Regions from separate parts of the Mesorhizobium kamtschaticum genome, predicted to be linked through region 2. Evidence: riboswitches for the same ligand, from Rfam matches in the RefSeq annotation. Region 2 holds a riboswitch; the other holds the start of a gene.
What was found. Region 2 has a riboswitch for S-adenosylmethionine ahead of AC0V7N_RS35325 (O-succinylhomoserine sulfhydrylase). Riboswitches for the same ligand answer to the same signal wherever they lie in the genome.

Region 1 (15,441 bases), 2.1 Mb from region 2:
GGTGCCTGGCGCACCAGCGCATGCCCGCCGGAAACCCAGAAGGCGGCGAGCGCAGCACCGATACCGGCGATCCAGAAGATCGGCCCGCCGCGCGCGGCCGGCGGCCGTTCCGCCCGTGGTTCCGGCTTGCGCAGCATGTCCATGCCCTCGATGGACGGGGTAACGATTGGACGCGGCAGCGGCGAATCGCTTTCGACTGAAGGGGCCGGCGACGGCAACACGACATAGTCTGCATCGATGATATCGGCGGCCGGGCCGCGCACGATCCGGTCCGCGACGGCAATTGCCGGTGGATCGGTCATGATTTCGCCGGAAACCGGGCGCGCGGTTCGTTCGTCAGCCATATGGCCCCGTTATTGCGCGTGTTCGCTTTTCGTTTCTTTTGCGTAAACAAAAATGGTTAACGCTTCCCCACCGGAGCCCTCGTGACGCGCCGAAACAACCCAGGAATTAACCGTCGGTTAACCATGCCGGCCGATGGTCTTTTCGCAGAACAGGCAGGCTCGGCACTGCCAGGAAATTCAGGTCGTCGAAATTGATTCGCTTCGAAAATGTCGGCCTCCGCTATGGCATGGGTCCGGAAATCCTCCGCGACATCTCCTTGCATATACCGGAGCGCTCGTTCCAGTTCCTGAGCGGGCCTTCGGGCGCCGGCAAGACGACATTGCTGCGCCTTTTGTTCATGTCGTTGAAGCCGACGCGCGGGCTGATCACCATTTTCGGCAAGGACCGCTCGCGCATCACGCGCACCGAATTGCCGCATCTGCGGCGCCGCATCGGCGTGGTGTTCCAGGATTTTCGCCTGCTCGACCACATGACCACCTATGAGAACGTCGCGCTGCCGCTGCGCGTGCGCGGGCGCGAGGAAGCGAGCTACCGCACCGACGTCACCGAGCTGTTGAAATGGGTGGGGCTGGGCGAGCGCATGCATGTGCTGCCGCCGGTCCTGTCGGGCGGCGAAAAGCAGCGCGCCGCCATCGCGCGCGCCCTGATCGAGCAGCCGGAAATCCTGCTGGCCGACGAGCCGACCGGCAATGTCGATCCGCCGCTGGCGCGACGGCTGCTGCGGCTGTTCATCGAGCTCAATCGGTTGGGCACCGCCGTGGTGATCGCCACCCACGATCTCGGCCTGATGGAACAGGTCGACGCGCGGCGCATGATCCTGGCCGGCGGAAGGCTGGACATCTATGACTGACCTGTCCGCCGAACATCTCGAAGAGCATGAGCAGGAAGCCGAGGCGGCCGAAGCAAAGCCGCGCGCCCAGCGCCGGATGGCGCCGATCGTGCCGGCGCAGAACATCGCCGGCCGCGCCCTGGTGCTGGTCATCGCCATCATGACCTTCTTGTCCTGCCTGACCTTCGGCGCGGTGACGCTGGTACGCGACACCGCCTCGGTCTGGGAGAACCAGATCTCGCGCGAGGCGACGATCCAGGTGAAGCCGGCCGACGGCCTCGACATGGAGGCAGCGCTTGCCCAGGCCTCGCAGATCGCCGGCGAATTTCCCGGCGTGAAATCGACAAGGATCATCGACCGCGAGGCAACCGCGAGATTGCTTGAACCATGGCTCGGGTCAGGCCTCAACATCGACGAGCTGCCGGTGCCGCGTCTGATCATCGTCACCATCGACGAGAACAGCCCGCCCGACTTCGCCGCCATGCGCGCTGCGATCACGCCGAAACTGCCGAGCGCGTCGCTCGACGACCACCGCACCTGGGTCGACCGGCTGGTGGCTATGGCCCGCACCACGGTGACCATCGGCATTGCCGTGCTGGCGCTGATGCTGTCGGCGACCGTGCTGACCGTGGTGTTCGCGACCCGCGGCGCCATGGCCGGCAATGGCCACATCATCGAGGTGCTGCATTTCGTCGGCGCCGAGGCGACTTTTATCGCACGCGAATTCCGCCGGCATTTCCTGGTCACCGGCATGAAGGGCGCGGCCGCCGGCGGCGCGGCGGCGGTGCTGGTCTTCATCGTCTTTTCCTGGTGGTCGTCGCGCAACATGGCAACGCCGCAGGCCGATCAGGCAACTGCCTTGTTCGGCAATTTTGCCATCGGCTCGGCGGGCTATCTCGGCGTCGTCCTGATGGTTCTGGTGATCGGCGCACTGACGGCGGCGACCTCGCATGCCACCGTCGTCGCCTATCTCAGCGACATCGACGTTCGCCAACCAGACGCATGAAAGGGAGCATGCTCTGGCGGCGATGGAAGCAGGGTGATCACGAATGGAGAAGCGGCGTAACGCAAAGTGCGTCTTTTACCTACCAAAGGCCGCATTTCAGGATTAACCATATGGCTATGGACGTGCGGGATTCGACCGGGACGGCTGGGCAGATGCCAGTGGTGGTTGCTCGTTGGCGCGACCACGGCGGGATTAGCCGTTTAAAGACCGCACTGCGGATATCCGCTCTCTCCCTCCTCGTTCTCGCAACCTTGTTTGCCGGCGGCTTCGGCTGGTTCGCCAGCAAGGTCGCCCATCTGACCACGCCCGCCAATCCGGCAAAGGCCGATGCCATCATCGTGCTGACCGGCGGCCAGTCACGCCTCGACGCCGCGATGGATCTGCTGGCGTCCGGCAAGGGCGAGCGGCTGTTGATCAGCGGCGTGCATCCTTCCGCCAGCCGCCGCCAGCTCCAGGTCGCGACCGGCGGCGACAAGAAGCTGTTTTCCTGCTGCGTCGACATCGACCGCGCCGCGCTCGACACGATCGGCAATGCCGAGGAAAGCGCCAAATGGATCGAAAGCCATGCCTATGGCACGGTGATCCTCGTCACCAACAACTACCACATGCCGCGCAGCCTGCTGGAAATGGGCCGGCTGCTGCACGGCGCCAAGCTGGAGCCCTATCCGGTGGTCAATTCCAATCTCGACAATGGCGGCTGGCTGACCAAGCCACGGGCGTTGCGTGTGCTGTTCACCGAATACACCAAATATCTGCTGGCGCTGGCGCGCGGCATCGTGCCGATGAAGCCGACCCCGGACGGCGTTGCGCTGGCCGAGACCGCGGCCGGCGGCTGATCCAGGCATCAGTCCTTGGCGGCAGCGCCTGAAACTCCCTTGAGACGCGCGACCTCCTGCTCGAGGTGCTGGATGCGCTTGTCCCGTTCACCAAGTGCTGCCGCCACATCAGCAGCCTCGAAGCGCTGCGGGATATGTTGCGGGCAGTTGGAATCCCAGGCCGAGACCGTGAACAAGATGACCTGTTCGGGCCGCGCCTTGTAATCCTGAGGCATCAGCTTCGCCATCAGTTCGGCATCGTTTTCGACGACGCGCGCCGTGCCCCAGATCTTGATGCGCTGGCGCAGCATGTAGTCGATCAGGAACAGGAAGGCGCGTGGATTGTCGGCCAGATTGCCTTGCGTGATGAACTGCCTGTTGCCGGAGAAATCCGCAAAGCCGATCGTCTTTTCGTCGAGCACCTTGAGAAAGCCAGCCGGGCCGCCGCGATGCTGGATGTAGGGCTGGCCGTCGCCATTGGCCGTCGACAGGAAGACGCTGGTCTGCATCTCGATGAACGCGGCAAGGTCCGGCGTGATGACGGCTTGCCAGCCGCCCCGTTCCTCGACGCGGGCGTAAGACTGGCGCGAACCCTTGCGTGCCTGGATCGCCTTGACGGTTGGCGTGAAGGCGACGTCGCTGGTGAAAGCATGCGCGTTCATCGAAACCTCCTAGGCCAGAGCGGGTTTTAAAGCCCGAGCTCCGACAATGTTGGGTGGTCATCCGGGCGGCGCCCAAGCGACCAATGGTACTTGCGGTCGGCCTCCCTGATCGGCAGGTCGTTGATGCTGGCGATACGCAGGCGCATCAGCCCGTTCTCGTCGAACTCCCAGTTCTCATTGCCGTAGCTGCGGAACCAGGAGCCGCTATCGTCGCGCCATTCATAGGCGAAGCGCACGGCGATGCGATTGCCGTGGAAGGCCCAGACTTCCTTGATCAGCCGGTAGTCGAGCTCACGGCTCCATTTGCGCGCCAGGAAAGCCTGGATGGCATCGCGGCCTTGCAGGAATTCGGCGCGGTTGCGCCAGCGGCTGTCCGTCGTATAGGCGAGCGCGACCCGTGCCGGATCACGCGAATTCCAGGCATCCTCGGCCATGCGCGCCTTCTGCGCTGCTGTCTCGGCGGTGAAGGGCGGAAGCGGCGGGCGGCTTTCGGACATAGGAACTCCTTTGATTGGCCATGCTGCAGACAAGGCCGTGTTCGATATATAAAGCCTTCCATTCCTGAAATGCAGATGACATATTTGCAATCAGTCCTTCCATTTTCTGGAAGAAGTGATGGATCGTCTCGAAGCCATGTCGCTCTTTGTCGCCGCGGTGGAGGCCGGCAGCCTTTCCGCCGCGGCCCGCCGTTTCGGCATTCCGCTGGCGACCGTCAGCCGCAAGGTTTCCGATCTCGAACGCCATCTCAACACAAGGCTGCTGAACCGTTCGACGCGCCGGCTGACGCCGACCGATGCCGGCGAGGCCTATCTTGCGGCCTGCCGCCGCATCCTCGATGAGATTGGCGAGGCCGAACGCGCGGCGGCGGGCGAATACAGCGCTCCGACCGGTGAACTGGCCATCACCGCGCCGGTGGTGTTCGGCCGCCTTCATGTGCTGCCGGTCGTCACCGGCTTTCTCTCGGCCTATCCCGACGTGGACATCCGCCTGACGCTCGCGGACCGCATTACCCAGCTGGTCGAAGACCATTTCGACCTCGCGCTGCGCATCGGCCAGTTGCCCGATTCCAGCCTTGTCGCCATCGGCGTCGGTTCGATCCGCCGTGTGGTCTGCGCCAGCCCGGCCTATCTGGCCGAACACGGCATACCCGCGACCCCGGAAGACCTGAGCACCCACAATTGCATCACTTTCGAGGGGCTGTCCTCCGCCGCTCCATGGGGCTTCACCAAGGGCAAGACGGAAGTCACGATTCAGGTCCGCTCGCGGCTTCAGGTCAACACCGCCGAGGCGGCGATCGATGCAGCGATTGCCGGTGTCGGGCTAACGAAAGTGCTTTCCTATCAGGTCGATGCCGCGGTGCGGTCGGGCATGCTGCGCATCCTGCTGCAAGAATTCGAGCCGCAACCGTGGCCGGTAAGCCTGGTGCATGCTGGCCATGGCCTGCTGCCGGTCAAGCTGCGTGCCTTCCTCGATTTTGCGGCACCGCGTCTGAAGGAGCGGCTGGCGCGATTGGGGTAGCGTGCCTGGGCTCCGCACCTGGCGCGAACCGTGCCTCGGCATTGGTCGGAACACGCTTGCACCATTTCCTTTTTCCCGCGCTTGGTGTAACCAACGCACACTTCCTCACCGGACCTCCCCCATGCTCTATGTCAGATCGCTGGCGTTCAACTTCGTCTTCTACGTCAATCTGATCGTCCAGATGATCCTCTGGACTCCCTATTATTTCCTGTCGCCCCGCCACCGCGCCTGGTTCGTGCCGAAATTCTGGTCGCGCAGCTGCATGTGGCTCTATGACAAGATCGCCGGCACCAAGAACGACATCACCGGGCAGGAGAATCTCCCCGAGGGCTCCTTCATCCTGGCGCCCAAGCACCAGTCGTTCTGGGACGCGATCGCCTTCTTCCCGTTCCTTCAGGACCCGCTCTACATCCTCAAGCGCGAGCTGACCTGGATCCCGTTCTTCGGCTGGTACATCATGAAGATGCGCATGATACCGGTCGATCGCGGCAGCCGTTCCAAGGCCTTGAAGGCGGTGGTCTCGGCGACCAAGGAAGAGATGGCGCGCAATCCACGCCAGCTGATCATCTATCCCGAAGGCACGCGCCGGGCGCCGGGCGACGAGCCGGCCTACAAATACGGCATCGTCGAAATCTACGCGCAGCTCGGCGTTCCGGTGGTGCCGGTTGCACATGTCGCCGGCCTCTATTGGCCGCGCCGCAAATTCCTGCGCTATCCCGGCACCATCAAGGCGCGTTTCCTGCCGCCGATTCCACCGGGCCTCGGCAAGGACGAGTTCATGGCGCGGCTGATCGGCGAGACGGAAGCGGCCTGCGACCAGATGCTCGTCGAGGCGTCCCGCGCACCCAACCCGCCGGCCTTCCCGCCGACCGCGGTGAAGCGGCTGCGGGAACTCGGTGCGAAGATCTGAAGACCCTCCGGCCCGGCAATCAGCCGTAGACAGCCAGCACTGTGGTCAGCACCAATGTCGCGGCAAAGGCCAGATTGATGATGCGCGAGGCGACAGGCCTGCGCAGGAAGCGCGCGAACGCCGCTCCGGCAAGAAGCCACACGGCGTGGATGACAACGATCATCGCGGCGAGCACCGTCAGCTTCAGCCACAGGCCAGGTTCAGCACCGCTCTGGTTCGACGAAGCGCCGGCGAAAACGGCGGCGATCGCCACATAGGCTTTGGGGTTGGCGACAGCCAGCAGAAAACCGGCCAGCCAGGTCGGGCGCGTAGCCTCGGCCGTGCGTGCCGCCAGCGGCGGCGCCGTGGCGATCTTGAAGGCGAGATAGAGGATGTAGGCGGCAGACCCGACAACCAGTAACGGCGCCAGCCTAGGCATCGACCCGAGCATCGCCATGATCCCGGTCGCCACCACCAGCAGCACGGCGATCGTGCCGAGAACGATCCCCAAGGTATAGCGCAGCGAATCGCGCAGGCCGAAGGCGGCAGCAACGGCGGTGACACTTATCGTTGCCGGACCTGGACTGCCCATGACCACCGTGGCGGCAAGCACCAGGGCGAGCAGCGGCCGCCAAAGCTCCGGCTGCGAAAAAGAGGTTCAGTCATTCCACCCTCTGTCTTGCCTCGAGCGCAGGACGCTATGGCAAGACAGGAGGGTGGTCTTGGACGTTCGTGCGTATCGCGATGGCCGAACCTTCAGCCGCTCGCCTTATCGAGTTCGGCCATGTCGTCGGCGGTCAATTTCAGTGACGCAGCCTTGATCAGACTGTCCATCTGGTCCGGCTTGGTGGCGCTGGCGATCGGTGCGGTGACGCCTGGCCGCGCGATAACCCAGGCAAGCGCGACTTCCGCCTGTTTGGCCGAATGCCTCGCCGACACCGCGTCAAGTGCCGCAAGGATGCGCATGCCGCGCGCGTTGAGATAGTCCTTCACCCCGCCGCCACGCGGGCTTTGGCCAAGATCGGCCTCGCTACGGTATTTGCCGCTTAGGAAACCCTTGGCCAGGCTGAAATAGGTGATGACGCCGATATCCTCGGCCACACACAGATCGTGCAACGGCCCATCGAAGGAGGAACGGTCGTAGAGATTGTATTCCGGCTGCAGCACCTCGTAGCGCGGCAGGCTGCGCAGGCTCGCGACATCGAGTGCCGCGCGCAACTGGCCGGCATCGAGGTTCGAGCAGCCGACATGACGAACCTTGCCCTTGGCGAGCAGCTTTTCATAGGCGCCGAGGGTTTCCTCATAGGGCGTGGTCGGATCCGGCCAATGCGACAGATAGAGGTCGATGGCGTCGATCTGCAGCCGCTTCAGCGACGCGTCGACGGCCTTTTCGATATAGGCGGCGGACAGGTCCTTGTGGCCCTGCCCCATATCCGAGCCGACCTTGGTGATCACCACGACCTTGTCACGGTTGCCACGGTTCTTCATCCAGTTGCCGATGATGGTTTCGGATTCGCCGCCCTTGTGGCCGGGGACCCAGCGCGAATAGGCGTCCGCCGTATCGACGGCGTTCAGGCCGGCGCCGACGAAGCGGTCGAGCAGGTCGAAAGAGGTCTTCTCGTCGGCGGTCCAGCCGAAGACGTTGCCGCCCAGAACCAGCGGCGCGATGGAAAGGTCGGTGCGACCGAGACGGCGTTTCTGCAAGACGGATCTCCGTGAGGACTGGGACCGGGCGGATGCCGCCCGCTGGCTGGGGTTCGGAGCCTAACCTAGGTCTCGCCGCACCAAGGTCAAAGGCCTGGCTGCCTTTTCCGCAGAGCCAGCCTTCACAAAGGCGCTATCCCCCGGGCCACTTCCTCCAGCCAATGGTCGCGGATGCCAAGCGCTTCCAAATGCTTCAGCGTGCTGAGCACATAATCCTCATTGTTGCCGGATTGGCCGACCGCACCGCGCACTACCGCCGCCGCATGCGCAGCGTCCAGCGCGCCGGCATATTGCTCATGCTTGCGGTCGACAATGTAGGCTACGGCTTCGACCATGCCGCCGCCGTCGAGGCGAACCTTGAGCGTGCGCTCGAGATAGACTGATGTGACGAGCTCGCGTTCGCGCAGATAAGTAATGACCTCGTCGCGCAATTCGCCTGGCACACGGAAAGCCAGGCCGACGCAGGAACCGCCATGGTCGAGGCCGAGCACCAATCCGGGCCGCTGGCGCGTGCCGCGATGCACGAAGGAATAGACACAGAGCGAGCGGCGGTAGCCATGCAGCCGGGCGCGGCGTGTCTCGACATGCGCGAAACCCGGCCGCCAGATCAGCGAACCGTAGCCAAACACCCAAAAATCGCCCATATCGCCGCGCCTGATTGTAAAAGATTGCCGACACCGCATCTGAATCGGTGTTTTTTCCGTCCGTGTCTGTCTACCTATTGTTGTCGGAATCGAAGCTCCGTCCACCAACACCCATGCGTTAATGAGAGCCAAAGCATGACGTCAAGTGACGAACGCCAACCAAAGTCCCGCCGCGGCCTGTTCTGGCTCGTGGCGTTCATCGTTGTGCTGTTTGCCATCTACAGCGGTGGTTGGTTCTATCTGGCCAACAGGGTCAGGGCTGAAGCCGACAAGGCGGTTGCCACGCTCAACAAGAGCGGCGTCGAGGCCGGCTGCGCCAATCTCCAGGTCAGCGGCTATCCCTTGAGCTTTACCGTCTCCTGCGACAACCTCGCCTACGAGGACGATGCCAAGAACATCGCCGCGTCGGCAGGCTCCTTCAATGCCGCCGCCCAGATCATCCAACCCCTGTCCCCGGTTGCCAATCTGCGCGGACCGCTCAGAACCTCCGTCCCGGGCATGATGCCGCTGTGGATCGACTGGGACAATCTGCAGGCCAACGTCAAATTGTGGTACCCGCTGCCGCAGCGTATATCCCTGCAGGCCGAGGGCCTGTCCGGCCAGACCGATCCGGCTGACGACACCGATCCGGTTGAACTGTTCAGCGCTGGCAAGGCCGCTGGCCAGTTGCAGCCGAATGGCGGCGATCTCGACTATGCCGGCAGCTTTGGTGATCTCGAGATCGACCCGGATGCGATCGGCGGGCGCGTGCTGCCGGCGCTCGATGCCAGCGGCGACGCCACGCTGAAGAATGGTGTCGCGCTGATCGGCACGCAGGTGAAGAGCCTGCGTGGCCAAAGGATAGAGATTCGCAACCTCGATGTGTCCTCGGGCACGGCGCGGGTTACCGTTTCCGGGCCGCTATCGGTCGACACCGAAGGCCTGATCGACGCCGATCTGATGATCCGGATCATGGATCCGAAGGCCGTGGCATCTATCCTTGCCGGCGCCATACCCGAGCAGAAGAATGCGATCCAACAGGGCTTTGCCGCCCTCGCCATGCTCGGCAGCGAACCGTCGATGCCGCTGAAAGTGGTCAAGGGCAAAGCCTCGCTCGGCTTCATTCCGCTGGGCAAGATCAAGCCGGTGCAATAGCGCGGCCATGGCAAAACCCGTGAGGCTCCTGAGTGTCGGCGCGCTGACGCTGGACACGATCCTGCATGTCGAGACGCTTCCCACGCATCAGGGAAAATTCATTGCCTCCGACGGTGTCCAGATCGCGTCGGGCATGGCCACCAGCGCTGCCTGTGCCGCGCATCGCCTGGGCGCCGACGTATCGCTGTGGGCGAGCGCCGGCGACGATCCCATCGGCGATCAGCTGATTGCCGGTGTCGAGGCCGAAGGCGTCGATTGCACCTATGTCCGCCGCGTCAGCGGCGCCCGTTCGGCACTGGCCTCGATCCTGGTCGACGCGCATGGCGAGCGCATCATCGTGCCTTTCTATGACAGCCTAGCCCAGACCAGTCCCGAGGCTTTGCCTTTCGCGGATATCACGGCGTTCGATGCCGTGCTGGTCGACGTGCGCTGGCCAGGAGCCGCGGCCCTTGCCCTCAAGGCGGCGCACGCCGCCGGCCGGCCGGCGATCCTCGATGCCGACACCGCGCCGCTGGCGGTGCTGGAGCGGTTGCTGCCGCTGGCCTCGCACATCGTCGCCTCCGAGCCGGCGGTCCGCATCATATGCGGACAGGCGCTGGACCTGGAGAGTGCTTGCACCGACCTCGCCTCCCGCACCGACGCCTTCGTCGCGGTCACCGGCGGCGCGGCAGGCACCTGGTGGTTCGATCGCACCGCGCAATCATCTCGTCATGTCCCGGCGCCAAAAATCAAGGCGGTCGACACGCTGGCGGCGGGTGATGTCTTTCACGGCGCCTTTGCCGTCGGGCTGGCCGAAGCCATGCCGGTCGAGCAGGCCTTGCGCTTCGCCAGTGCCGCCGCCGCGCTCAAATGCCAGCGCTTCGGCGGCAGGCTGGGCGCACCGGACCGCGCCGAGACGCTGGCAATGGTCGCGGCGACCTGGCCCAGCTGACAGGTTAAGTTTTCGCGGGGTGTTCTACGGCCTGACGGCCAAAATCGGGCGCGTCGATGTCCTGGCCGGCCTCGATGATCGAGCGACGCACGGCGCGGGTGCGGGTGAACAGGTCGAACAGCTTGTCGCCGTCACCCCAACGGATCGCGCGCTGCAGGAACGCCAGATCTTCCGAGAACCGCGCCAGCATTTCAAGGATGGCGTCCTTGTTGTGCAGGCACACATCCCGCCACATGGTCGGGTCGGAGGCCGCCAGACGCGTGAAGTCGCGAAAGCCGGAAGCGGAATATTTGATCACTTCCGTCTTGGTCACCGATTCCAGATCATCGGCGGTGCCGACGATGTTGTAGGCGATGATATGCGGCAGATGCGAGACGATGGCGAGCGTCATGTCGTGATGCTGCGGGTCCATCGTGTCGATGTTGGCGCCGCAGCGGCGCCAGAATTCCGACAGCCTCTCCAGCGCTTCCGGATCGGTGTCCGGCAGCGGCGTGAAGATGCACCAGCGATTGTCGAACAGGTCGGCGAAGCCGGCATCCGGTCCCGATTTTTCCGTGCCCGCCAGCGGATGGCCGGGAATGAAGTGCACGCCGTCAGGCACATGCGGCTGCATCTGCGCGATGACCGACGCCTTGGTCGAGCCGACATCGGTGAGGATCGCGCCCTTCTTCAGCGCTGGCGCAATCTCCTGCGCCACCGCGCCGGACGAGCCGACAGGCACCGAGACGATGACCAGATCGGCATCGCGAACCGCTTCCTTCGCATCGGTCGTGTAGCTGTCGCCCAGCCCGAGTTCTTCCGCCCGCGCCAGCGTCGCGGCGCTGCGGGTCGAGATGGCGACGTGACCGGCCAGGCCCTCGCGGCGGATGACGCGGGCCAGCGACGAGCCGATCAGGCCGATGCCGACCAGTGCGATCTTTTCAAACATCGGTGAGGTCATGGCGCTCTAGCTTTTCAGGAATGTCGTGAGCGCGGCGACAACGCCGCGATTGGCCTCTTCGGTGCCGACGGTCATGCGCAGCGCGTTGGGGAAGCCGTAGCCTGAAACGCGCCGCAATATATAGCCGCGCGCCGTCAGATAATCGTCGGCCGCCGCCGCTGAATGCTTCTGGTCGTCGGGAAAATGGATGAGCAGGAAATTGCCGACGCTGGGCGTCACTCGCAGCCCGAGCCCGGTCATCTCCTGGCTCAGCCAGGTGAGCCAGGTCTCGTTGTGCGCCACGCTGCGCTCGACATGGGCGCGGTCGCGGATCGCCGCGATGCCGGCCTCGATCGCCGTCGCATTGACATTGAAGGGACCGCGCACGCGGTTGATGGCGTCGACGATGTGCATGGGCGCATACATCCAGCCGATCCGCGCCCCACCCAGGCCGATCTTGGAGAAGGTGCGCGTCATCACCACGTTCTCGGCGCTGCCGACCAGCTCGATGCCGGCTTCATAATCGTTGCGGCGGACATATTCGGCATAGGCCGCGTCGAGCACCAAAAGCACATTGCGGGGCAGGCCGGCATGCAGGCGACGCACCTCCTGGAACGGCACATAGGTGCCGGTCGGATTGTTGGGATTGGCCAGGAACACGATTTTCGTACGCGGCGTGACGGCGGCCAGGATCGCATCGATATCGGCGCGCTCGTCGGTCTCCTTGACCGCGATCGGCGCAGCACCGGCCGACTGGATGTATATCTTGTAGACCATGAAGGCATGTTCGGTGAAAATCGCTTCGTCACCGGGCGCGAGATAGGTTTGTGCCAGCAGGCCCAGAATCTCGTCGGAACCGTTGGAACAGATGATGTTCTGCGCGTTGAGGCCGTGCACCTCGGCGATCGCCTCGCGCAGCCGTTTGGCGGTGCCGTCGGGATAGATGTCGAGTTTGGCGGCAACCTCACGCGCGGCCTCGATCGCCTTCGGTGACGGCCCGAGCGGATTCTCGTTCGACGACAGCTTGTAGACTTTGGCGACGCCGGCGGGTGCGGCGCTCTTGCCGGGCACATAGGCATCGATGTCCATGATGCCCGCGCGCGGGGTTGGACGTGCCTGATCCGGTGTCTGGTTCATTTTTGCAAAATCCGTCGAAAATGCCTCCATCCGGGGCCGCAGCGGAAATACAAGCCATGGCCCGCAATGTCGAGAGGCGGCAGTGGTGCCAGCAGCCGGCCCAGATGCCGGCCCAGACAGCTGGCATTGACGGCAGAGCGAGCGAGTTCTAGAAGGGCAGCGACAGTTCCGTGGTGATTTGGCCGGTCGGCTTGCAGCCACGTTAAACAATTCGCTAAAGGGCCGTTTGCGTGACGTAACCGGCTTTGCGAATGGCAATGCCGGTTTTTTATTGTCCGCGGCCGGCCGGACGGACGCATCGTCGGCGATTTTTCGTCTGATATGATGCAGCAAGTGAGACGAGAATGGCCGCTCTGCGCGCAGGAAAGACCAACAACGAGGCCGACCAGCCGTCGAGCCCGGTGTTGCGCTTCGGGTCCGACAAGCCGCTCAAGCTCGACGCTGGCACGCTTTTGTCGCCGTTCCAGATCGCCTATCAGACCTATGGCACGCTGAACGATGCCCGCTCCAACGCCATCCTTGTCTGCCATGCGCTGACCGGCGACCAGCATGTCGCCAACACCAATCCGGTGACCGGCAAGCCGGGCTGGTGGGAAGTGCTGATCGGCCCCGGCAAGATCATCGACACCAACCGCTTCTTCGTCATCTGCTCCAACGTCATCGGCGGCTGCCTCGGCTCCACCGGCCCAGCCTCGACCAATCCGGCCACCGGCAAACCCTACGGGCTCGACCTGCCCATCATCACCATCCGCGACATGGTGCGCGCGCAGCAGATGCTGATCGACCATTTCGGCATCGAGAAACTGTTCTGCGTGCTCGGCGGCTCGATGGGCGGCATGCAGGTGCTGGAGTGGGCGTCGTGCTATCCCGAGCGCGTCTTCTCAGCGCTGCCGATTGCCACCGGCGCCCGCCACTCCTCACAGAACATCGCCTTCCACGAGGTCGGTCGGCAAGCTGTGATGGCCGATCCCGACTGGCATGGCGGGAAATATTTCGAGCACGGCAAGCGCCCGGAAAAGGGTCTGGCTGTGGCGCGCATGGCCGCCCACATCACCTACCTTTCGGAAGCCGCACTGCACCGAAAATTCGGCCGCAATTTGCAGGACCGCGACCACCTGACTTTCGGCTTCGATGCCGACTTCCAGATCGAAAGCTATTTGCGCCACCAGGGCATGACCTTCGTCGACCGCTTCGATGCCAATTCCTATCTCTACATGACGCGGTCGATGGACTATTTCGATCTCGCCGCCGACCATGGCGGCCGGCTGGCGGACGCCTTTGCCGGCACCAAGACCCGGTTCTGCCTGGTGTCGTTCACATCGGATTGGTTGTTTCCGACCGAGGAGAGCCGCTCCATCGTGCACGCACTCAACGCCGCCGGCGCATCCGTGTCCTTCGTCGAGATCGAGACCGATCGCGGCCACGACGCCTTCCTGCTCGACGAGCCGGAACTGTTTGCCGCCATCAACGGCTTCATCGGCTCGGCGGCGCGTGCCAGGGGGCTCGCATCATGAGTGTCAACGGCAGCCAGCGCGTCGACCTCGAGGTCGTCGCCAACCTCATCCCGCCGCAGTCCCGCGTGCTCGACGTCGGTTCGGGCGACGGCTCGTTGCTTGAGTTGCTGCAGGACACCAAGCAGGTCGACGGCCGCGGGCTTGAGCTGTCGCAGCGCGGCGTCAACGAATGCGTGGCGCGCGGTCTCTCCGTCATCCAGGGCGATGCCGACAAGGATCTCGAATTCTATCCCGACAAGGGTTTTGACTTCGTCGTCCTGTCGCAGACCTTGCAGGCGACCCGCAACCCGAAGCTGGTGCTCGACGAACTGCTCAGGATCGGCGACCGGGCGATCGTGTCCTTCCCCAATTTCGGCCATTGGCGGGTGCGCCTGTCGCTGTTCGTCAAAGGCCGTATGCCGGTGACCCAGGACCTGCCCTATTCCTGGTACGACACGCCCAACATCCATTTCTGCACCATCCGCGACTTCGTCAATCTGTGCGAGGAACTCGGTGCGACGGTGGAAAAAGCGACCGCGCTCGACGCCGCTGGCCAGAAGATCGGCCTGTCGATGCCCTGGTGGTTCTGGAATTTCTTCGGCCAGCAGGCGGTGTTCTTGCTGAAGCGATAGGGCACGGCACGTCTAGCCAAGCACATCCGTAGCCTTGTGCGGATGCTCGACGCCGTCAACGATGATTACGTCGGAGTCCGAATTGTCGGTGCGCAGTGAAAGGATCGCCCGGTAGGCTGGCGAATTGTACCAGCTGTGCACCTGATGCCGGTCGGGAAATTCGATGATGATGAGGTTGCCCGGCCAATCGTTCTCGATCACCTCCACGTCGCCGCCATGAACCAGGAAACGGCCGCCGAAAGGTTCCAGCGTGGCATCGATCTTGTGCAGGTACTCGACGATCTGCGGGCCCATTGTGACTTGGCGCATATGGGCAACGGCGTAAGCGGTCATGACGTAACTCCCTTGTCGATCGAGGCCGATTTGCCGGCCTCGCGAGGGCAATCTGCCGGAGCGGCCATCGCGAAGCGATTATGTCGGAGGTAATGGAATGGGCGCGGCTCAGTCGCGATGAGCCGATCCCTCCTACGGCCAGTCGCAATTGCTCTTGCCTGGCGACGCTGTTGCAATTGGAACGCTAGGACGGGAATTCGTCCTTTCGCGCGGGCCGAATGCCAGCAGGATGGGTGACAGGGGAAGCTGTTTTTTGTAGCGTCACCGACGAATCCAATGATGCGTCGTGGAAGGGGAAGTCCGATCGATTCGATCGCCCTGAAGATCGAAGGACCTGGCCGGAAGCGCATTTTTGCGCCGGAGACGGTTGACGCGATATGACCGGGAGGACGCAGCGCTCGCCCCTTATCACGGTCATCACGCCGACCCACAACCGGCGCGAAACGGTAT
Region 2 (15,441 bases):
TGCCGGCGCTGACCTTCGTCATCCTGCTGGCCAGCATCGCCGCCTGGTTCATTCTCCTGCCGTCGGACCTCCACGAATACAGCCTCAGCGTGATCGCGGCCTCGACCTTCTGGTCGAACATCTATTTCTGGAAGACGACCAACTATTTCTCCATCGACGCGGAACTGCGGCCACTGCTGCACACATGGTCGCTTTCGGTCGAGGAGCAGTATTATATTTTCGCGCCGATCCTGGTGTATCTGATCTACCGGTACGCCTCGAAGCGCTGGCTGACGATATTGCTGCCGATCGCCATCGGCAGTTTTGCCCTGGCGGTCATGGCAACCACGCTGGCGCCGACCGCCGGCTTCTACCTCCTGCCGACGCGCATCTGGGAACTGGCGCTGGGCGCCATTCTGATGCTGAAAAAACCGCCGGCGCTGGCCAGCCGTCCGCTGACGGAACTGATCGGCCTCGCCGGTTTTGGTCTGATCGCCTTCGGCTTTCTGACGATTTCGGAGAGCGACCCGTTTCCGGGCTACAATGCCCTGTTCCCCTGCATCGGAACGGCGCTGCTCATCTATGCGGGCCAGGCGCATGCCGACAGACCGGTGCCTGTTGCGACGCGCGTGCTTCAGTTCACTCCGCTGGTCTGGGTGGGGCTCATCTCCTATTCGCTCTATCTCGTTCACTGGCCGATCAATTCGTTCGTCCACTATCTCTCGCTGAAAGCCATCGGTGTGCCGACGATCATGGCGATGACGGTGGCGAGCGTCGCGCTGGCAACATTCTCGTGGAAATATGTCGAGCAACCCTTCCGCCGGAAAGGGGCCTTCACCGCCCCGCTGCCCATATTCGCCTTCTCGGCGACGGCGATCGTCCTGCTGTGCGTCGGCGGCGTGGCCGGTGTGCTGGGCAAGGGTTTTCCGCAACGGTTCCCGGACTTCTCGACGGAACGGGTCGTGGTGGGTGACTGGCGCAACGGCGTCTGTTTCAACGAGGGCGCGAACCGGATCGAGGACTGGAACCTCGCCGACTGCACCCGTACGCATGGCTTTGCCACCAACGTGCTGCTGTGGGGCGACTCCTTCGCCGCGCACTATGTGTCGGGGCTGGAGGCCAACGCTGAGAAGATCCAGGCCAATGTCATCCAGTACACCTATGCCGGCTGCCCACCCAACCTGAGCTACTTTTCCTACGCCCGGCCGGCCTGCACCCGCTTCAACGAACGGGCGCTGTCGATCATCCGCGAAGCCAACATCCAGGCCGTGATCCTGAGCGGCCGATGGACCGACTACCAGGCCAGGGGTTTTGAGGGCCTGCAGAAGACGATCGACCGGCTGCGTGACATGGGCATCAAGGTCTATGTCATCGGCCAGTCTCCGGAATTCATCGCCGACGTCCAGAAAATCGCCTTCTTCGCGAGACGGGATCATGTCGCCAACACATCCTGGCCAATGGCCATGGATCCGGACATCAACAAGCAGGTGCTGCCGTTTACCAAAGGGGCCACCTTCATCGACCCGCTGGCCTATCTCTGCGACACGGCCGGCTGTTCCTACGCCGACGCTGGCACCCGGCAATTTCTCTACTTCGACTACGGTCATTTCTCGTCAGCAGGCGCGACGCTCGCCATCTCGAAATACTGGCCAAGCTTTGCCGCCAGCAACAAAGTCGCGAAGGCGAAATAGAAATCGCGGACCAGCGCTGGGGGAACCGCGAAAGCGTCTGTTCAGGGATCGCTTTGCGATTGCCCGAAGGCCGAACCTCATGGTAACGAGGGCGCGCGCGGGTATGATGTAATGGTAGCCTGTCAGCTTCCCAAGCTGAACGCGCGGGTTCGATTCCCGCTACCCGCTCCAGCATATGCCGCAAGGGACTGCGCCTGATTTAGAGCCCGCCTGAAACTGACAGTTTTACAGGCGGCTTTTACAGCCCATGTTCTCTTTACGGCCTCACTGAGCCGAATCCTGCCGATGCAGCGAAGCTAAGCCTGGCCAACGCGCATCTGCTTCTTGAGGAGGAACCGGGCGAGGTTGCTGATGTTTCGCGGCGCCACCTTCTTGGGGAGATGCGCCAGCAGATCCCCGGACCTGGCGTCGTTCCGAAACCGCTCGGCCCACTCTTCGGTGCGGCTGTCTCGCTGTAACCGCAAATTCGTCGCAAGCTTCCCGCTGGGCATTTCAACCGACAACTGCCGGGCAACCGATGCGACGTAAGGTTGGGGGTCGTCCAGCAGATCTTCATAGAAGAAATGGTCGTAGGGCAGGTCGGCCAGACGCAAGTAGGCCTCCCAGAAGGCATAGCTCTGCTCGATCAGGAAATAGGCCTGGCAGATACCGGCGAAGTCGTATTGCGGAACCAGATCCGCGCCGTCCATCGTGCTTCGCCAACGGCCCGACGTCTTTGCCCGGCAATAGGAGATCGCCTGGCGAAGACGGTCCCGCCGCTCCAGCAGGACCAGACCCATGTCGTGGCGCCGGACGCATTCCGCGAGGAAGTCAGCTCCATATTTCGCCTGCGACCAGTGAAGGTGCCGTGGAAACAGCTTTACAGCGAACCTGCCATTTACGGTCCCGCCACGATCGATCACCGCGGACAGGAGTTCGTTCAAGGATTTCGGCTTGGACCCCAGCGTGTCCGTATCGAGCCATTCTGCCGATTGACCCAATATTCCGGTGCTGTTTGCCAGGCTGCCAAGCCATTCGGAGCCACTGCGGGCTTCGGTCAGTATCGCCACGCCTTTCATGCGTGCCGATTGCTCCTGGTCTGTAGACGTGCAACCGGTGTTACGGGATATGGTTCTGCTCCTTGCTGGCCGCTCGGCACGGTCACACCTCTATCTGACGGCAATTGAATTAGTAAGGTCTAATATGATTCGGTCAATTCAATCTTAGGCCAAGCGGCACGGACGATTCCGTCACGGTTGGGTGATCGGTGCCAAGCCGCGCACCGATTGCAACACGCAAGCCTTGGACCCTGCGCATCTGTGCAGAGACGACACCGGCCACGCTGCGGTGGCCGGCCTTTCGTCAATGGTCCGTCACAGCCAGACGCCGAGCCATACGCGCTCGCGCCAGCAACGGACATGGCGGCGCCCATGGCGCCAGTAGCTGCGGCAAACTCGTCTCCAGCCGCGGCGCCGTCCGCCATGGCGACGACGCCAGTGGCCATGATGGCCGTGATGCCAGCGACGATGGGAGACCTGCTCCACTTCGACCGCGTCATCGCCTTCGAAGACAGCCGCATCCGGCTTGTCCAGTTGATCCAGAATTCCGTTGCCTTGGGGAATACCGGCAACCGCGCGGCCGGGTCCGACAACTCCAGCAAACGCCACGGCCCCCGCAACGCCCAGCAGTCCAGTGAGAAACAACCGACGTTCCATCAAAACCTCCCGAGTTGTTGACCATCGGTACCTCGTTCCCTCGCCCAAAACGGGCTCCAGCGAGCATGCCGATTGGCCTGAACGCGCGACTGCACTTCTTGTTCCATCACCCCACTTCGCGCAGGATGAAATCGTGCAGCATCTTGGCGGCCGGCGACAGCGCGCGGTTCCTGACCGTGATCAGGCTGTAGGGCCTGACCTCGATGTCGAATTCTGTCTGGACGACATCGATGGCGCCGGCGAGCCCGTCGGGATTCTGGATGAATTTCGCCACCTGCACCGAAACCGGCGCGATGGCGTCGGATTGCGCGACCATGACCAACGTGAGCAGCAGCGAAGAGGTGTTGAGGATGCGGTCCGGCAGCGCGATGTTGCGGTTGAGGAAATTGCTCTCCATCGCCTGGCGCAGGGGGGAGCCACCCGACTGGAAGACCCAGTCATAGGCTGCGGTGTCTTCCAGCCGCACCACACGGCCCCTGGTGAGCGGGTGGCCACGGCGCACGATCAGGCAGGCCTTCTCGACGCCGATCACACGTGATTCGAACAGCCGCGGATTGAGGTCGTCGGGGATGCGCGCAATGATGAAATCATGGCGTGTGGCGATCAGTTCGCGCGCCAGCACATTGGAGGTCTCGACCTGCATGGTGATCTCGATGCGCGGATAGATGCGGCGGATTTCGCGAATCGCCGGCACCGCCAGCTCGATCGCCGGCGCCGTCACGGCGCCGAGAAACACGGAACCGCCCTTGCCTGCCTTGAGCTCGGAAATCTCGCGGTCGACCTCGCGCATCTCCAGCAGGATCGAGCGTGCACGCCTGGCCAGCGCCTTGCCGTAGGGCGTCAGCGTGATGCCGCGCGGCAGCCGCTCGCACAGCTTGACCTCGAGCACCGCCTCCATCTCGGCGATCATGCGCGATGCCGCCGGCTGCGAAATGTTCATGACCTGCGCCGCCGCGCTCACCCGGCCGTGGTCGTCGAGCGCGACGATCATGCGCATGTGACGCAGGCTGAGACCACTGCGCAGCAGGGTTTCGCCATCGCCCGGAGTCTCATCGTAACCATTTGAAACCCCAGTCGGATTCCGTAACGCCGCCATGGTTTTTCCCCGCCTCAGCTCGCGACCCTCTGGCATTTGCCAGCAAGTCGCCACGGCTCATAACATATACCACTTGCGGTATAGCAACCATCAAAGATCGCATTTGACAGTTATGGCAAAAGGGTCGCAACTTTACGGCGCTTCGAGACGTGACGGTCGCCGACGACAAAAAATCGTATCGATTGAAATCAGCGCCTCGGGGCCATGGGAGGATACCGGAGATCGATATGACGGCAGCAGTGCCTTGGCGCTTCTGCACGATTGCGCGGCCCGCGACCCCCGGGGTGCCGCGTCCATCAACCAGGGAGAGTTATGTGAAAATCATCAAGACACTGGCCGCAGTCGCGGCGCTTGGCATCGCTGCCATGACCTATTCGGCGCACGCAGCCGACAAGGGTCTTGTCGGCGTGCTGATGCCGACCAAGACTTCGCAGCGCTGGATCAACGACGGCGATGCCGTCAAGTCCCAGCTCGAGGCTCTCGGCTACACCGTTGACCTGCAGTATGCGCAGGACGACATCCCCAACCAGCTCAGCCAGCTGGAAAACGAAATCACCAAGGGCCGAAGGCGCTGATCATCGCCTCGATCGACGGCACCACGCTCTCGGATGCGCTGCAGAAGGCCGCTGACGCCGGCGTCGTCGTCGTCGCCTATGACCGCCTGATCAAGAAGACCGCCAATGTCGACTACTACACCACCTTCGACAATTTCGGCGTCGGCGTGATCCAGGCGAATTCGCTGGTCAAGGGCCTCAAGGAGCGCTTCCCGAACACCAAGCCGTGGAACGTCGAACTGTTCGGCGGCTCGCCCGACGACAACAACGCCTTCTTCTTCTACAATGGTGCGATCTCCGTCCTGCAGCCGCTGATCGACGACGGCTCGATCAAGATCAAGTCCGGCCAGATGGGCATGGACAAGGTCGGCACGCTGCGCTGGCTGGCGGCAACCGCCCAGGCCCGCATGGACAACCTGCTCTCCGCCAACTACTCGGACGGCAGCCGCGTCGACGGCGTTCTGTCGCCCTATGACGGCCTGTCGCGTGGTATCACCGCCTCGCTGCGCGCCGTTGGCTACGGCACGGCCGCTCAGCCCTGGCCGATCGTGACCGGCCAGGACGCCGAGACCGCCTCGGTCAAGCTGATCATCACGGGCGAGCAGTACTCGACCGTGTTCAAGGACACCCGCGACCTGGCCAAGGCTACCGTCGGTCTGGTTGACAAGGTGCTGTCGGGCGGCAAGCCCGACGGCCTCGACACCAAGACCTACAACAACGACGTCAAGGTCGTTCCCTCGATCCTGCTGACGCCGCACGAGGTCGACAAGTCGAACTACCAGAAGCTGGTCGTCGACTCCGGCTACATCAAGGCCGAAGACCTGAAGTAATCTCGGTTACAAAGACAGGGGTCCTGCGCAATGCAGGGCCCCTTTCCGTTCACGAGCGACCCCGGTATTGTTTCTGCCGGCCTCGGAGGAGCTTGCCCTGATGACGACGATTTTGGAGATGCGCGACATCACCAAGACGTTCCCCGGCGTGAAGGCGCTGTCGAACGTCAACCTCAGCGTCGAGGAAGGCGAGATCCACGCCGTGGTCGGCGAGAACGGCGCCGGCAAATCGACGCTGATGAAGGTGCTGTCGGGCGTCTATCCCTCCGGCACCTATGACGGCCAGATCATTTTTCAGGGCCAGGAGTGCCAGTTCAAAGGCATCCAGGACAGCGAACACAAGGGCATTGTCATCATCCACCAGGAACTTGCGCTGGTGCCGATGCTGTCGATCGCCGAAAATATCTTCCTCGGCAACGAGCACGCCAAATACGGCGTCATCGACTGGGACGCCAACGAGCAGCGCACCAGCGCGCTGTTGAAAAAGGTGGGCCTCAAGGAAGACCCCAAGACGCTGATCACCAATATCGGCGTCGGCAAGCAGCAGCTGGTCGAGATCGCCAAGGCGCTCAGCAAGGAAGTCAAGCTGCTGATCCTCGACGAGCCGACGGCGTCGCTCAGCGAAAAGGACAGCCAGGCGCTGCTCGACCTGCTGCTCGAATTCAAGCGCCAAGGCATGACCTCGATCCTGATCTCGCACAAGCTCAACGAGATCAACCGGGTCGCCGACAAGGTCACCGTCATTCGTGACGGGCGCACCATCGAGACGCTGGCCAAGAAGGACATCTCGGAAGACCGCATCATCACCTCGATGGTCGGCCGCTCACTGGACGACCGCTATCCGCCGCGCGAGCCTCACATCGGCGAGGTCGTGTTCGAGGTGAAGAACTGGTCGGTCCATCACCCGATCCACGCCGAGCGGCAGGTGATCAAAGGCATCGACATCAATGTGCGCAAGGGCGAGGTGGTCGGCATTGCCGGGCTGATGGGCGCCGGACGCACCGAATTCGCCATGAGCCTGTTTGGCCGCTCCTACGGCCGCCGCATCACCGGCGAGGTGCTGCTCAAGGGCAAGCCCGTCGATGTCTCCTCGGTGAGCAAGGCGGTCCAACACGGCATCGCCTACGTGACCGAGGATCGCAAGACCTACGGCCTCAACCTCATCGACCATATCAAGCACAACATCACGCTCGCCAATCTCGGCGGCGTCTCGCGCCACAGTGTCATCGACGACATGCGCGAGCTTGCCGTTGCCAACGACTATCGCAAGAGGACCAATATCCGCGCTTCCAGCGTCTATCAGTTGACCGGCAATCTTTCCGGCGGCAACCAGCAGAAGGTGGTGCTGTCGAAGTGGCTGTTCGCCGACCCGGACGTGCTGATCCTCGACGAGCCGACGCGCGGCATCGATGTCGGCGCCAAGTACGAAATCTACACGATCATCGCGCGTCTTGCCTCGGAGGGTAAGGCGATCGTGGTCATCTCGTCGGAAATGCCGGAATTGCTCGGCATCACCGACCGCATCTACGTCATGAACGAAGGCCGCATCGTCGGCGAAATGCCGGCGGCGGACGCAAGCCAGGAAAAAATAATGCGCGCCATCGTTCGGGGAGAAGGAAAAGCAGCATGAGCACCGAGAGCGCCCCCGCCCCGCAGGGCAATGTCGCCGAAGAGCAGCGTCCACGCATCGCCGTCTCGGCGCTGACAACGAACCTGCGCGAATACGGTCTGATCATCGCGCTGATCGTCATCATGCTGTTCTTCCAGTTCACCACGTCGGGAACGCTGTTCAAGCCGGTGAACCTCAGCAATCTGGTGCAGCAGAACTCCTTCATCATCGTGATGGCGCTGGGCATGCTGCTGGTCATCGTTTCCGGCTATATCGATCTCAGCGTCGGATCGGTCGCCGGTTTCATCGGCGCGCTGGCGGCGAACATGATGGTCATCTGGCAGCTCGGACCGCTCAGCAATCCGCTGGTGGTTTCGATCGTCTGCCTGGTCGTGGGTGGCCTGATCGGCGCGGCACAAGGCTATTGGATCGCCTATCACCGAATACCGAGCTTCATCGTCACGCTGGCCGGCATGCTGATCTTCCGCGGCATCTGTCAGGCGCTGCTGGGCGGCGGCTCCTCGGTCGGTCCGCTTCCCGACGACTTCAAAATGCTCAGCTCCGGCTTCATCCCTGACGTGATCGGCCCGCTGACACTGATCCCGCCGACGGTGAATGCGGCCGGCAAGACCATCATGGGCAGCGGCCTGACGCTGCACATGACCACGATCGTGCTCGGCCTGATCGCCGTGGTGGCCTATGCCTATTTCGGAGTGAGGACGCGACGCAAGCGCGAACGCCACGGCTATGAGGCCGAGCCCTTCCCGCTGTTCATCGTCAAGACGCTGGTCGCCAGCGCGCTGGCGCTGTTCCTGGTCTATGAGTTCGCCAGCTACCGGGGCCTGCCGGTGGTGCTGCTCGTTATGGGCGTGCTGATCTCACTGTTCGTCTTCGTCACCAAGCGCATGACCATCGGCCGCCGCATCTACGCGATGGGCGGCAATCCCAAGGCGGCACAGCTGTCGGGCATCAACACCGAGCGGCTGACGTTGATGGTGTTCGTCAACATGGGCGTGCTGTCGGCGCTCGGCGGCCTGATCATCGCGGCTCGTCTCGGCCAGGCCGTGCCGGCGGCGGGCCTGGGCTCGGAGCTCGATGTCATCGCTGCCGTCTTCATCGGCGGCGCCTCGGCGATGGGCGGCGTCGGCCAGGTCATCGGCGCGGTGGTCGGCGGCTTCATCATGGGCGTGATGAACAACGGCATGTCGATCATGGGCGTCAATGTCGACTGGCAGCAGGTGGTCAAAGGCCTGGTTCTGCTCGGCGCCGTCATCTTCGACGTCTACAACAAGAACAAGGCCTGACAGGAGCAATTCCAGGAAAAGTGCATCGCGGTTTTCCCACAAGAATTGCGTAGAAACAAAATACTTGGAGCGGGTCGAACCGCTCCGGCGAGGCAACGAGGAAGGCATACGGGTCTAGATCGCGATGCTGCCGGCAAATAGTCGGCATCAAGAAGTCCCCCCGGGGATCAAGCCCGCGAGCGCAATCCGGACGAAGAATTTCACCCGTGGCGCGGCGAGGTCCGAGCCGCGCAGGTTGGGGTTTGCCAAGAGGCAACCAGGCCAAGACACATGAGAGAGGATTGATCATGCTGATCTCGCAGATTCTCGACGACGCAGAGACCATCCGTGTCGTTGCCCGCAGCGGCGGCAAGACCCGGATCATCAATGGCGCCCGCAGCGTCTACTCGCTGGCGATGGAGGCTGCCCGCACCGGCGTCGGCCTCATCGCGCTGATCGAGCGCAAGGGACTTGGCGAGACGGTCGATCTCGACGCCGCCTACAAGAAGGGGCGGCTGTTGTCGCCGATCAACCATCCCGATCCGGCGCATCTGCATCTCACAGGCACCGGGCTGACGCATCTCGGCTCGGCGGCGACGCGCGATTCCATGCACAAGAAGCTCAGCGCCGATGGCGAGGAGCAACTCACCGATTCCATGAAGATGTTCCGCATGGGCCTGGAAGGCGGCAAACCCGCCAAAGGCCAGGTCGGCGTACAGCCGGAATGGTTCTACAAGGGCAACGGCACGATGGCCGTGGCGCCGGGTGCCGCACTCCTGTCACCGGCCTTCGCCAAGGACGCCGGCGAGGAACCCGAGGTCGCCGGCATCTATGTCATCGGCGATGACGGCGCCCCCTTCCGTGTCGGCTTCACGCTGTCGAACGAATTTTCCGACCATGTGACCGAGCGCGTGAATTATCTCTTCCTCGCCCATTCCAAGCTGCGCAATGCCTCGTTCGGACCGGAGATCCTGATCGGCGACCTGCCTCCCGACATCCGCGGCACGTCGCGCATCGTGCGTGACGGCAACACGCTGTGGGAAAAGCCGTTCCTGTCGGGCGAAGCGAACATGTCGCACACCATCGCCAATCTCGAACATCATCACTTCAAATATTCGGCGTTCCGCCAGCCGGGCGACGTGCACGTGCATATGTTCGGTACGGCGACACTGTCGTTTGCCGACGGCGTCAAGACCGAGGCCGGCGATGTGTTCGAGATCGAGGCCGGGGATTTCGGCCTGCCGCTGCGCAATCCGCTCGAGATTGAGCAACCGGTAAAGGTGGCGGTCAAGGCGCTGTGACAAAGGGCTAGAATTCGGGGGAAGGAAATGAACCGGATACGGCTTAGTATCGTGTTCACTGGCTTGGCGCTTGCCTTTGCCTGTTCCTCCTTGATGGCCTACGGCGCGGAGCGCTGCAGTCCGAAATCCTATCATGACGCCCGATCGGCAATGACGAGCCGGCTTCTGGCCGCCGGTTACTCGAAGACGCAAGTGAACTTTCTGATGAGCAATGCGGATCGCATGACTTCCGCGCTACGCGCCGACAAACTCGACGGGAATGCCAAGGCCTGCGGCATCGACTCCGCTAAAGCCTATGTTCTCGGATGCCTCGACAAGCAATTGTTCCCCGTGAAGTCCCGCACAAGCGCGTCGCTCGACGACGAGAAACAAACCAAAGGATTTTGGGGCAGGAAGCGCCTGACCGTACGCGAACTCCTCTTTATCGGTGAGTTCCATGGCTGCCTTGGCGCCGCGAGAGAATCTTCTTTCGCGACTGATCGCGGGAACATCCGGATAGCGGCCTCAGCGCGCGGCGCGGAAATGCTTGGAGAGCTTAAGACCCTGGGCCTGGTAATTGGAGCCGAGATCGGTGCCGTAGAGCGCCTGCGGCCGCTTCAGCATATGCTCGTAGACCAGCCGGCCGACGATCTGGCCATGGTCGAGGATGAACGGCACTTCGTGGCTGCGCACTTCGAGCACCGCTCGGCTGCCGGTGCCGCCGGACGCCGAATGGCCGAAGCCCGGATCGAAAAACCCGGCATAGTGGACGCGGAACTCGCCGACCAGCGGATCGAAGGGCGTCATCTCGGCCGCATAGAGCGGCGGCACATGCACCGCTTCCTGGCTGACGAGGATGTAGAATTCGTCGGGATCGAGCACCAGCTCGCCGGCGCCGCTCTTGTGGATCGGTTCCCAGAAATCGACGACCTCTTGTGCCGCACGCTTGTCGACATCGACGAGGCCGGTGTGATGCTTGCCGCGATAGCCGACCAGCCCGTCACTGTCGCCATTGAGGTCGATCGACAGCGCGATGCCGCCGCCCGAAATATTCGGCGGCTCGGTGGCGACCAGCATCTCGGCGCGGTGCAGGTCATGCAACTCCGCCTCTGACAGCAGCGCGTTGCCGGTGCGGAAGCGTATCTGCGACAGGCGCGAGCCGGTGCGCACGACGATCGGGAAGGTGCGCGGGCTGACTTCCAGGTAGAGCGGACCGTTGTAGCCGGCGGCGATCTTGTCGAACTCGTGGCCGCGATCGGTCATGACGCGGGTGAAGATGTCGAGCCGTCCGGTCGAGCTCTTCGGATTGGCGGAGGCCGAAATCTCGGCCGGCAATGCCAGGCTTTCGAGCAGCGGCACGATGTAGACGCAGCCGGTTTCCAGCACCGCGCCTTCGGCAAGATTGATCTCGTGCAGCTTCAGCCGATCGAGCTTTTCCGAAACCTTGTGGTTGGGGCCGGGCAGGAAGGAGGCCCGCACCCGCCAGGCCTTGTCGCCGAGCCTCAGATCCAGGCTTGCCGGCTGGATCTGGTCGGTATCGAGCGCGCGCGCCGACTTCAGCGCACCGGACTGGAACAGCGCCGAAATGTCCTGATCGGGAAGAATGCCTGTCTGCCGCAAGGCTACGCTCCTTAGTCGCTGGTACAAACCTCTTAATGAAGCCGGCAATTGACGCAAGCGCGGCGCGGGTCTAAAGGGTCGTTATCCCGTGGTGATTTGGCCGGTCGGCTTGCAGCCACGTTAAACAAGTCGCTAAAGGACCGTTGGCCGCGAGGCCGTATGGACCGGTTGCGACTTTCGCGGCCGGTTTTTTTGTGTCTGGAACAAAGCAATGAGCAGCAAGAAGCGCAACTGGAAGCCTCAGACAGCCCTCGTGCATGGCGGAACCCTGCGTTCCCAATTCGGCGAGACCTCCGAAGCGATGTACCTGACCCAGGGCTACGTCTACGAAACGGCACAGGCCGCGGAAGCCCGTTTCAAGGGCGAGGAGCCCGGCTTCATCTATTCGCGCTACGCCAATCCGACCGTCGACATGTTCGAAAAGCGCATGTGCGCGCTCGAAGGCGCCGAGGACGCGCGCGCCACGGCATCCGGCATGGCCGCGGTGACGGCGGCCATGCTGTGCAGCGTCAAGGCCGGTGACCATATCGTGGCGGCGCGCGCGCTGTTCGGCTCCTGCCGCTGGGTGGTCGAGACGCTGGCGCCCCGCTACGGCATCGAGGCGACGCTGGTCGACGGCACCGACATCGCCAACTGGGAAAAGGCGGTGAGGCCCAACACCAAGCTGTTCTTCCTGGAAAGCCCGACCAACCCGACGCTGGAAGTGGTCGACATCGCCGCCGTCGCCTCGCTGGCCAACTCGATCGGCGCGCGGCTTGTCGTCGACAATGTCTTCGCCACGCCTCTGCAGCAGAAGCCTTTGCAGCTTGGCGCGCATATCGTCGTCTATTCGGCGACCAAGCACATCGATGGCCAGGGCCGCTGTCTCGGCGGCGTCATCCTGTCCGACAAGAAGTGGATCGACGAGAATTTGCACGACTATTTCCGCCACACCGGCCCCAGCCTGTCGCCATTCAACGCCTGGACATTGCTGAAGGGCCTGGAAACGCTGCCGCTGCGCGTGCGCCAGCAGACGGAAAGCGCCGGCAAGATCGCCGACTTCCTCGCCGAGCAGCCGCAGATCGCCCGCGTCATCTATCCCGGCCGCGCCGACCACCCGCAGGCCGATATCGTCAAGAAGCAGATGTCGGGTGGTTCGACGCTGATCTGCCTCGACGTCAAGGGCGGCAAGCAGGCGGCCTTCGCCTTGCAGAACGCGCTCGACATCGTGCTTATCTCGAACAATCTCGGCGATGCCAAGAGCCTGATCACCCATCCGGCGACGACGACGCACAAGAATTTGAGCGACGAGGCCCGCGCCGAACTCGGCATCGGGCCTGGCACGCTCAGGCTGTCGGTCGGTCTGGAGGACACCGACGATCTTCTGGAGGATATCGCACAGGCGCTGAAGGCCGCGAAATAGAACCAGTCGAAGCAGCGTCGCCCGCGCTGAAGCTAGGCGCGCGACGGCGTCTCTTCCAGTTCGGCGGCCTTGGTGCCGATGGTCATCGCGTTGCCGCGCCAGTCGACAGCGCCACCGAGCCAGCCGCGGGCCCACATGGCTGGAATCATCAAGTCCCGCGCCATCATCGCCGCGACCGTGCGCGGCGACAGGTGCCAGCCCTTGGACCAGGCCAGGGCGCATTCCGGAAGGTAGAAGGCCGCCAGCACGGCGATGGCCGTCAGCGGCAGGCTGACGCCGGCACTTGCCGCCGCAACCAGTGCAAGCACCAGCGGCACCACAGCGCCGGTCAGGATTTCGGGCGCGAAGAACAGCGGGAAGGTAACGCGGCGCAGGCGCGCCCAGCGGGCCTGGCGCGACCAGATCACGCCAAGCCTGCGCCGGCCGAGCGGCTGCTCGAAGGGCGCGGCGACGAGATTGACGCGCAGGCCGAGGCTGTTCACCAGCTTGGTCGCGGCGGCGTCCTCGGCGATTTCGGCGGCCAGCGCACGGATGCCGCCATTGGCATCCAGCATCGGCTTGTTCCACAACATGCTCTTGCCCTGGGCAAAGCCGAGGCCGAGCGCTTCGCCGGCATACTGCCACCGGGCCTGCAGCGTGTTGAGGAAGGCGCATTCGACCTCGGCCCAGAAGCCATCCGGCCGCGAACCGATCGGTGTCGAGCAGACAAGGCCGGTATCCGTCCGCCACGCCGCCATCAGATGCTGGATGTAGTCTCTCGGCATCAGCACGTTGGAGTCGGCCAGGACGACCCAGTTGTGCCGCGCGGCCTCCCAGCCCTTGACGCAATTGTTGAGCTTGGGATTGGCACTGACGCGATCGTCGCCGATCAACAGCCGGGCCGGCACTTTTGGAAAGCAGCCAATGGCGGCACGGATCAACCTGACCACGGGGTCGTCGGCTTGGGCAACGCAGAAGATCAACTCGTAGCGCGGCCAGTCGAGCGAGAAGGCGCGTTCCAGCGTCTCCTGCGTGAACGGCTCGACGCCGCGCGACGGTACGATAATCGACACCGGCGGCGATTTGCCGGCCAGCCGTGCGATCGTGGTGCGCCTTTTCAGCTGTGAAGCGGCGAGCAGGATGCTTGCAGCGTTTGAAAGGATAAGAGCAGTCGAAAGCGAGGCGGCTATGAGAGTGAGTTCCATCGAGATCTGGTCACTCCAGAAGAGACGGCTCGCATCGTGGCCGTTTTCAACAGTTCGACAGAGCGCCGAGTCGCCCGGTGCGTGTACACCACCATTGTCGTGTGTCACTTAAATGACATTCTTTGCCGGCACCTGCCTTTCAAGACCAGGCGCGACAAGACGCGCACGTTGACCTGCTCGCCAGGAGCGCCGAAAGGTATCGGATTGTTTTGGAGCCGCTTATGTACCGCGCCGTCACGCGCAACATCGAAGTGCAGGTCAGGCCGTTTTACCTCGAGGACCGCTCTGATCCTTCCGAGAACCGCTATGTCTGGGGCTATCAGATAACGATCGACAACCAGTCGGACGAATTCGTGCAGCTTATGTCGCGTTATTGGCACATCACCGACGGTGCCGGCCGGGTCGAGGAAGTGCGCGGCCCCGGCGTCGTCGGCGACCAGCCCGAACTCAATCCCGGCGACAGCTATCAATACACGTCCGGCTGTCCGCTCTCGACGCCGTCAGGCATCATGGTCGGGCGCTATACGATGCGCAACAAGCGGGGCGAGACTTTCGATATCGCCATCCCGGCGTTTTCGCTGGATCTGCCGGGGACGAGGCGGACGGTGAATTGAAATAGTCTGGCGATTAGCGAAGTCCTCCCCGACAGCGTCTTTCTCCCCGTCGCTATACGGGGAGAAATGCCCGGCAGGGCAATGAGGGGCGGCGCCGAGCCCAGAAGATTATCTCCCATGCACGACAACGTCTGAGTGGTCCACGCACGGCTATTCGCCAAAGTTCGCGCTGCCCCTCATCCACCCTTCGGGCGTTCGTCGTTTGAAAAGCCAAGCAATTGGCTTTTCATCCGCCGTGCGGACCACTCCTCACCTCCCCGTGAACGGGGAGAGGAAGCTTCGTCATTGCGCCGCGAATTCCGCCGGATCGAAGTCGTACTGCGTCGAGCAGAATTCGCAGGCGACGTGGATGCCGCCATCCTCGGTGCTGTCCTTGATCTCCTGCGCGGAAAAACCCTCGAGGATACCGCGGATCTTGTCGCGCGAGCATGAGCACTGGTCGGCGACGGGGACGCCGCCGAAGACGCGCACGCCATGCTCGTGAAACAGGCGATAGAGCAGCCGCTCGGCGCCGATCGTCGGATCGATCAGCTCGGTCGGCTCGATGGTGCCGAGCAGCGCCAGCAGCTCCTGCCAGGAATTGTCGGCCGGATCGTGGATCTCCT

Region 1: it holds a riboswitch for S-adenosylmethionine, as region 2 does, so the genes downstream of both, metX (homoserine O-acetyltransferase MetX) here and AC0V7N_RS35325 (O-succinylhomoserine sulfhydrylase) in region 2, are expected to answer to the same signal.

What each region holds. Positions count from the first base shown of each region.
Region 1 covers NZ_CM149691.1:1,979,053-1,994,493, reverse strand. Annotated here, with positions in the region: gene AC0V7N_RS09845 (hypothetical protein) at 1-344, opposite strand, end outside; gene ftsE (cell division ATP-binding protein FtsE) at 536-1,195, shown strand; gene AC0V7N_RS09835 (cell division protein FtsX) at 1,188-2,180, shown strand; gene AC0V7N_RS09830 (YdcF family protein) at 2,291-3,016, shown strand; gene AC0V7N_RS09825 (pyridoxamine 5'-phosphate oxidase family protein) at 3,025-3,657, opposite strand; gene AC0V7N_RS09820 (nuclear transport factor 2 family protein) at 3,684-4,154, opposite strand; gene AC0V7N_RS09815 (LysR family transcriptional regulator) at 4,273-5,175, shown strand; gene AC0V7N_RS09810 (lysophospholipid acyltransferase family protein) at 5,297-6,085, shown strand; gene AC0V7N_RS09805 (LysE family transporter) at 6,105-6,656, opposite strand; gene AC0V7N_RS09800 (aldo/keto reductase) at 6,821-7,768, opposite strand; gene AC0V7N_RS09795 (gamma-glutamylcyclotransferase) at 7,891-8,412, opposite strand; gene AC0V7N_RS09790 (DUF2125 domain-containing protein) at 8,548-9,546, shown strand; gene AC0V7N_RS09785 (sugar kinase) at 9,554-10,477, shown strand; gene AC0V7N_RS09780 (prephenate/arogenate dehydrogenase family protein) at 10,482-11,417, opposite strand; gene hisC (histidinol-phosphate transaminase) at 11,424-12,533, opposite strand; SAM riboswitch at 12,694-12,771, shown strand; gene metX (homoserine O-acetyltransferase MetX) at 12,878-14,047, shown strand; gene metW (methionine biosynthesis protein MetW) at 14,044-14,658, shown strand; gene AC0V7N_RS09760 (DUF1330 domain-containing protein) at 14,671-14,991, opposite strand; gene AC0V7N_RS09755 (glycosyltransferase family 2 protein) at 15,369-15,441, shown strand, end outside.
Region 2 covers NZ_CM149691.1:7,177,814-7,193,254, forward strand. Annotated here, with positions in the region: gene AC0V7N_RS35270 (acyltransferase family protein) at 1-1,670, shown strand, start outside; tRNA gene AC0V7N_RS35275 (tRNA-Gly) at 1,768-1,841, shown strand; gene AC0V7N_RS35280 (Stf0 family sulfotransferase) at 1,967-2,728, opposite strand; gene AC0V7N_RS35285 (hypothetical protein) at 3,131-3,385, shown strand; gene AC0V7N_RS35290 (LysR family transcriptional regulator) at 3,471-4,460, opposite strand; partial or broken gene chvE (multiple monosaccharide ABC transporter substrate-binding protein) at 4,775-5,844, shown strand; gene mmsA (multiple monosaccharide ABC transporter ATP-binding protein) at 5,942-7,474, shown strand; gene mmsB (multiple monosaccharide ABC transporter permease) at 7,471-8,757, shown strand; gene araD1 (AraD1 family protein) at 9,045-10,037, shown strand; gene AC0V7N_RS35315 (hypothetical protein) at 10,272-10,475, opposite strand; gene AC0V7N_RS35320 (2'-deoxycytidine 5'-triphosphate deaminase) at 10,542-11,636, opposite strand; SAM riboswitch at 11,715-11,792, shown strand; gene AC0V7N_RS35325 (O-succinylhomoserine sulfhydrylase) at 11,848-13,038, shown strand; gene AC0V7N_RS35330 (ceramide glucosyltransferase) at 13,071-14,222, opposite strand; gene apaG (Co2+/Mg2+ efflux facilitator ApaG/CorD) at 14,444-14,836, shown strand; gene AC0V7N_RS35340 (Hsp33 family molecular chaperone) at 15,119-15,441, opposite strand, start outside.